Regions from separate parts of the Alteromonas sp. B31-7 genome, predicted to be linked through region 1. Evidence: riboswitches for the same ligand, from Rfam matches in the RefSeq annotation. Region 1 holds a riboswitch; the other holds the start of a gene.

The links. Region 1 has a riboswitch for thiamine pyrophosphate ahead of IUA53_RS14480 (TonB-dependent receptor). Riboswitches for the same ligand answer to the same signal wherever they lie in the genome.
Region 2: it holds a riboswitch for thiamine pyrophosphate, as region 1 does, so the genes downstream of both, thiC (phosphomethylpyrimidine synthase ThiC) here and IUA53_RS14480 (TonB-dependent receptor) in region 1, are expected to answer to the same signal.

Annotation. Positions count from the first base shown of each region.
Region 1 is NZ_CP065233.1:3,337,826-3,341,254, reverse strand. Features, by position in the region: gene IUA53_RS14490 (GNAT family N-acetyltransferase) at 1-800, opposite strand, end outside; gene IUA53_RS14485 (acyl-CoA thioesterase) at 860-1,282, shown strand; TPP riboswitch at 1,443-1,548, shown strand; gene IUA53_RS14480 (TonB-dependent receptor) at 1,603-3,429, shown strand, end outside.
Region 2 is NZ_CP065233.1:118,028-121,456, reverse strand. Features, by position in the region: gene IUA53_RS00510 (TonB-dependent receptor) at 1-1,418, shown strand, start outside; TPP riboswitch at 1,497-1,608, shown strand; gene thiC (phosphomethylpyrimidine synthase ThiC) at 1,764-3,429, shown strand, end outside.

The DNA of each region.
Region 1 (3,429 bases):
TCTGTCTGCTCTAGGTGGCTATTCGCTGCTTTACAGTGCTTGAATAAGTTAGCGACATTTTGATGTACGGTACTCGTTACAAAGACCGTTTGTCCGCGTTTAAGGGTGTCAGCACATATTATGCCCATTAATGCTGATTTACCTCTCCCCCTAGGCGCAGTAATCACGGCCTTATTTTCTGTATTTTGTGACCATGCACCATAGGCCGTATGTTGCGAAGGCGTCATTACCTTGAAGAAGGCGGAATGAGGGACGTCGCTCATTTTGCTATTGTTGCCCCCGCATTGCTGTTTAATGGGGGCGAGGTATGTTTTGTTGGGACCCCATACGGAAATGTCTTTGCTGTGGTTGATGTAGTTTATCCACCGAGAAATACCGTGGCTTACCGTGCATTCAAATCCAAAAGACACTTTTTGTGCTGGCGGGGCTAAGTGCCACGTATCGAAATTGGGGCAGCACAGAATCAGGCACCCCCCGTATCGCAGTGTACCGGTGAGAGCAAGCACATCACTGGGAGAAAAACCATGGTGGCAGTACATCACCGCCACGTCGTACTCGTTACCTAAAAGGTGCTTTCTTAAGTTACTGTTCGCTTGAGCGCTGTCGGCAAGTTCATTATAGATGATGAAGGAAATGTCGAGGTCACTCTGTGCTTTTGTCGGCCGTTGCTCGAGTTGTTTCACTTTTTCTTGGCATGCCTCAAGGGTCCCCGTAATGACCAACATCCTACGATGGGTCATTTGCCATTGTTCAGTTAGGTAAGGGGAATATAGCCAGTCGTAAACAGAATTGTACGCCATAAAGAGCTTTTTTCGGTATAATCTGCGTCTATAGTAACGATTAATGCTAAGGAATTCGAATGCGCTTTTTGTCAAGACGCTTAGTTATGCCCAATGATTTAAATTATGCTAATTCTCTGTTTGGGGGGCGAGCGCTAGAATGGATTGATGAAGAAGCGGCGATATGGGCCATTTGTCAGCTAGAGACAAACTGCCTCGTCACTAAGCATATTGGCGAAATCAGTTTTGAGTCTCCTGCATTGCAAGGGGATATTGTTGAATTTGGATTAGAAACAAAAGCCGTAGGTAGAACGTCCATTACGGTAAGCTGTTTAGTTCGCAACAAAGCCACCAAGAAAACCATTTGTTTTGCAGATGATGTGGTTTTTGTCAAAGTTGATCCTGAAACTCGCCAGCCTACAGCACATGGTAAAACGCTAGAAGGGCTTAAGGCGCAAACCGACGATGAAGTTCGTCGCCTCAATTTAAATCTCGACGAATAAAAAAGGGCGATTAAAAAGAAAGTAACTTGCTTAACGTGTTTGTCGACATGATGGGACATACCGTTGTTCAACGAGTTACTGGTTAATTTTTCTGGTTGACCGAGTCTATTGAACTGGTAGACTCCCAATCATTAACGTTCCTAAGTTTTAGGTGCGTTTGTTTTATACCAAGGGGTGTCCGTTTTACGGTCTGAGATCCACATCAAGTGGGAACCCTTACACCTGATCCGGATAATACCGGCGTAGGGATGGTCGACAATACAGCCGTATCCTCTTTCGCTGAGCCCGGATCTTTTTTCTTACAAAGAACAAGAGATCCTATGTACAAGAACCTTTTTACTCTTACTCTCATTGCTAGTTCACTTTCTGCATATGCACAATCTACCGATGTGCAAAATATTGATGACGCTGACGCAAGTACTCATGACATAGAGCGCATCCTAGTAAGCGGCGATTTCAGAGAGGTAACGCTCGATCAACTCAGCGCTAGCGCAACCATATTGAATCAAGCACGTTTAAGTAGCCGTCAACCGTCTCATATTGACAGCGTATTAAATAGTGTGCCTAACGTTAACTTCAGCGCAGGGGCGTCCCGAGGCCGGTTTATTCAAATTCGGGGAATTGGTGAGCGAAGTCAGTTTGCAGAACCTATCAACCCATCTGTCAGTTTTATTGTTGATGAGTTTGATTTCTCAGGCTTAGCGGCAGCCGGCCTTATTTTTGATACCCAGCAATTAGATGTTTACCGTGGGCCACAAGCTACACTGTATGGTACGGGCGCCTTAGCGGGTGCGGTGAAGTTATCTAGTAATAAAGTAGGTAGTGAGTCGCCCAAGTATGTTGAGGCGCGGCTAGGCAGCAAAGACAGTTATCGGGTGGAAGCGGCGGCCGGCGATGATATTAACACCGATTGGGGATATCGGGTTGCGCTGGTTCACAATCGTAGCGATGGTTTCGTAGAAAACACCTATTTAAACAGAGACGATACAAACAATATTGATGAAACTGCCATGCGCTTAAGTGTGGAGGGTAATGCCGATGAGCGAACCACACTGGCGTTCACTTACCGTTGGTACGATATCGACAATGGCTATGATGCATTTTCACTTGATAATGATAATAAAACCTTATCGGACGAACCAGGTTTTGATGAACACCAAACCCATGCGGTCAGCGCGCGCTCTACCACTCGCACTCATGCAGGTGATTTCATTCTTATTGCCACTCATGCTTCTCACAATATTGCCTATGGGTATGATGAAGATTGGACTTACACCGGTTTTCATCCGTGGGGATATACTTCGTTTGACGCCTACTACAGAGAAGTCGAAACACAAACCGGAGAAGTGCGTTTTGTATCTTCAGAAAACGCAGCGTTATTGAATGGCAAAACCGATTGGACGATAGGCGCTTTCTACAAAGGCTCGGAAGAAGCGTTATTGCGTCAATACACCTATTTAGATGGTGACTTCAGGAGTGAATATACGCCCACCACGACCGCAATATACGGGCAGACCGACACGCGCTTAAGCGATAACCTGACACTAGTTGCTGGGTTAAGACTAGAAAACTATGACTTTGATTACGCAGATAACGACGGTTTAACGCGCGCATTCGATACCACCATGGTGGGAGGCAAGCTAGCGCTTCAATACACGCAAAATGATCATTTTTATTATGCGAGTGTTTCTAGAGGCTTTAAAGGTGCAGGCTTTAATACCGACAGCAGAGTAAGCGACGAACAACGGTTTTATGATGAGGAATATAACTGGAACTATGAAGTTGGGGTGAAAGGTCCGCTATTGAGTGATGTGTTAAGTGCCCGCGCCGCTATTTTCTATATGGACAGAACAGATACACAGATCAGTGATTTTGATGTCATTACTCGTGACGACGGTACTGCAGGCTTCGTGGATATTATCGATAATGCAGATTTAGGCACAAATAAAGGGGCAGAACTTGAACTCGTTTGGTTAGCGCTTGAAAACTGGCAACTCAATGCAAGTGTTGGATATTTGAGTGCCACCTTCGAAGGTTATACGTTGGCTGATGGCACACAAATAAACGAGCAACGTCAAGCTCAATCTCCAAAATGGACTGCTAACCTTTATAGTGAGTATGTACTAACGGATAGTATTACTTGGCGC
Region 2 (3,429 bases), 1.4 Mb from region 1:
CCGGCGTTTGTGTAGACGGTAATTTTAATGGCGACCCTTACCGTCCAGTGCAAGGGGGCGACTTTAACGGTAATATCGACCCAGATGGCAGCGGTGAATTAGTTAATAAAGACTTTGCTTTTGACGATCAAAACAAAATTGAATCAAAAGGGTTAGCCGCCACCTACGACTACGAGTTTGATGCATTTACCTTCACCTCAGTGACAGATTGGAAAAACTTTACCCGCGTAATAGGGCTAGATTCGGACCAAACCGCTTCTCCTGAACTGATATTCCAATCCGACGGTGACATTACCCAGTTTAGTGAAGAACTTCGCTTAAATGGCAGCACCATGAACATGAAATGGGTAGCGGGGTTTTATTACCTAAACATTGATACCGAGTACCTACAAGGCTTGGCGGCAAGCCCAACCGGGGGCTACTTAGCGGGCGAAGAGCAAAACACGCTGGCCGATATCGCTACAGATTCATACTCGGTATTTGGCCAAATAGATTACGATTTGGACGACGACCTGGTGCTAGTAGCAGGCCTGCGATTAGTGCAAGAAAACAAGTCACTCGACGGCCAGCTTGTTCAAAATGCCAACCTGGACGACCGGGTTATTGAAGTGGATGACACTGCCACTCCCTTGGTTGACGTTGCCTTAGAAAACGACAAATTTATGTGGTCGGCTAAACTGCAACTCGATTACAAGCCAAATGAAGATACCTTGTTGTATGCCGGTGTGAACCGAGGCGTAAAAGCTGGCAACTTTAATGCGCCATTAGGCGGTGCGTTTAGTACTTACGACCCCGAAGTTCTGCTGGCCTACGAAGCAGGTGCCAAGTTGACCTTGATGGACGGTAAAGCACAGGTTAACAGTAGCGTGTTTTACTATGATTACGAAGATTACCAATCGTTTTCTTGGGTGAACAATGCTGGCGTTGTATTTAACGAACAGGCGCACTTCACAGGAGCGGAAGTAGAAATACTACTCAACCCCGTTGATGCATTAGATATTATGTTAGGCGCTTCTTATACCGATGCGGTGGTGGAAGACTTAGAAGTGGCATCTGGTATCTTCGTAGATACTACACCGCCTTACACGCCAGAATGGCAAGGTTCGGCACTCATTCGCTACACTTGGTCACTAGATAGCGGCTCAATTGCAGCACAAGCCAGTGGCTCTTACCAGTCAGAATCATTCCATAATGCGCGAAACTTTACCGCCCATACGATTGAAAGCCACTTCAAAGCAGATGCGCGGGTTACGTGGGAAGATACGCAAGGATTATGGAGCGTGGCGGCTTATGTGAATAACCTTACAGATTCTGATCATGAAATTATTGGTTTCGATGTATCAGGTTTCTACGGTACAACCCAAATGTCTTACGCCAAACCACGTACTTACGGCATTACAGTTAGACGTAATTTTTAAGGTGTGATATTCATCTAAAGCAGAATTCATAATTTAAACCATTGCCAATGGGTTGATTATGGATATATAGTAAAAAACAGTTACTTGTCGGAGTGCTTCACTGGAACCCCAGTAAGCTGAGACCGCGAAAGCGGGATCCGTTGAACCTGATCAGGCTAATACCTGCGAAGGGAACAAGAAAATAGGCTCTGCCATTTACGTATGCTTGTGTCCATTTTTGCACTAGCGCTACCGTAAAATGGCGGTTTATCACATAGGTTTCTTCAACACCTTAACGTGATATGCCCTATTCTCCTTCACTCCTGACAAGCATTTTTAAACCTAAAACATTAAGGCCAAAATGCTATGTCGACACGACGCGAACAGCGCCAGCAAGCGCAACAATTTATTAATGAACTCGCCGGAGAGGCGTACCCAAATTCTACCCGCCACTACCAAGTGGGCTCTTCAGATGACATCAAAGTAGCCATGCGACTGATTCATCAGCACGACAGTTTGGTAGGCGGAACAGAAGAAAACCCCTTATTTGAACCCAACCCGCCCATTCCGGTTTACGATACGTCAGGCCCTTATGGCGACCCGCAAAGCGCCATTGATGTTCACAAGGGTTTAGCGCCTCTGCGTAAAAATTGGATCGACAGCCGAGACGACACTGTCGAGCTTAGCGGCGTGACCTCTGCATTCGCTAAAGCGCGGGAACAAGATATTTTCACCGAAGATTTTCGCTTTGTTCGCGCGGCCAAGCCCAAAAAAGCCAAACCGGGTAAAAACGTCACTCAGCTACACTACGCTCGTCAGGGCATAATCACCCCAGAAATGGAATACATTGCTATTCGCGAAAACATGGGCAGGCAGGCCGTTCAAGATGAAGCGTTAACTCAGCAACATGGGGGCGAGAGCTTTGGCGCCAACATTCCAACCACTATAACGCCAGAATTCGTTCGACAAGAAGTGGCAGCAGGGCGAGCGATTATCCCCTGTAATATCAATCACTCTGAACTAGAACCCATGATAATTGGACGCAATTTCTTGGTGAAAATTAATGCCAATATCGGTAATTCGGCGGTGACTTCATCCATTGAAGAAGAAGTGGAAAAGCTGGTTTGGTCTACTCGCTGGGGCGCCGATACCATTATGGATTTATCCACCGGCAGAAATATTCATGAAACTCGGGAATGGTTGTTAAGAAATAGCCCAGTGCCCTTGGGGACAGTGCCCATTTATCAGGCGCTAGAAAAAGTGAACGGCGTGGCGGAAGATCTCACGTGGGAAATGTTTAAAGACACCCTTATTGAGCAAGCCGAGCAAGGCGTAGACTACTTTACCATTCACGCAGGCGTGTTATTAGAATACGTCCCTCTTACCGCAAAGCGGGTGACAGGCATTGTTTCTCGAGGGGGGTCTATTATGGCCAAGTGGTGCTTAAGTCACCATAAACAAAGCTTCTTGTACGAACACTTCAGGGACATCTGCCAAATTTGTGCACAATACGATGTTGCCCTGTCTCTAGGCGATGGCCTACGCCCAGGCAGTGTGGCTGATGCAAACGACGAGGCGCAATTTTCAGAACTACGTACCCTTGGGGCGTTAACCAAAATTGCTTGGGAATACGATGTTCAAGTCATGATTGAAGGCCCAGGTCATGTGCCTATGCACATGATAAAAGCCAATATGGAAGAGCAGCTTGCACATTGTCATGAAGCGCCCTTTTATACCCTAGGCCCATTAACTACAGACATTGCACCAGGCTACGATCACTTCACTTCTGGCATAGGTGCCGCCATGATTGGTTGGTATGGCTGCGCCATGTTGTGCTACGTAACGCCAAAAGAGCATTTGGGGCTTCCTAACAAAGAAGACGTTAAGCAGGGGTTGATTACCTATAAAATTGCCGCCCATGCTGCTGATTTAGCCAAAGGCCACCCAGGCGCGCAAATTCGAGACAACGCCATGTCGAAAGCGCGGTTTGAATTTAGATGGGAAGACCAGTTTAACCTTGCCCTTGACCCAC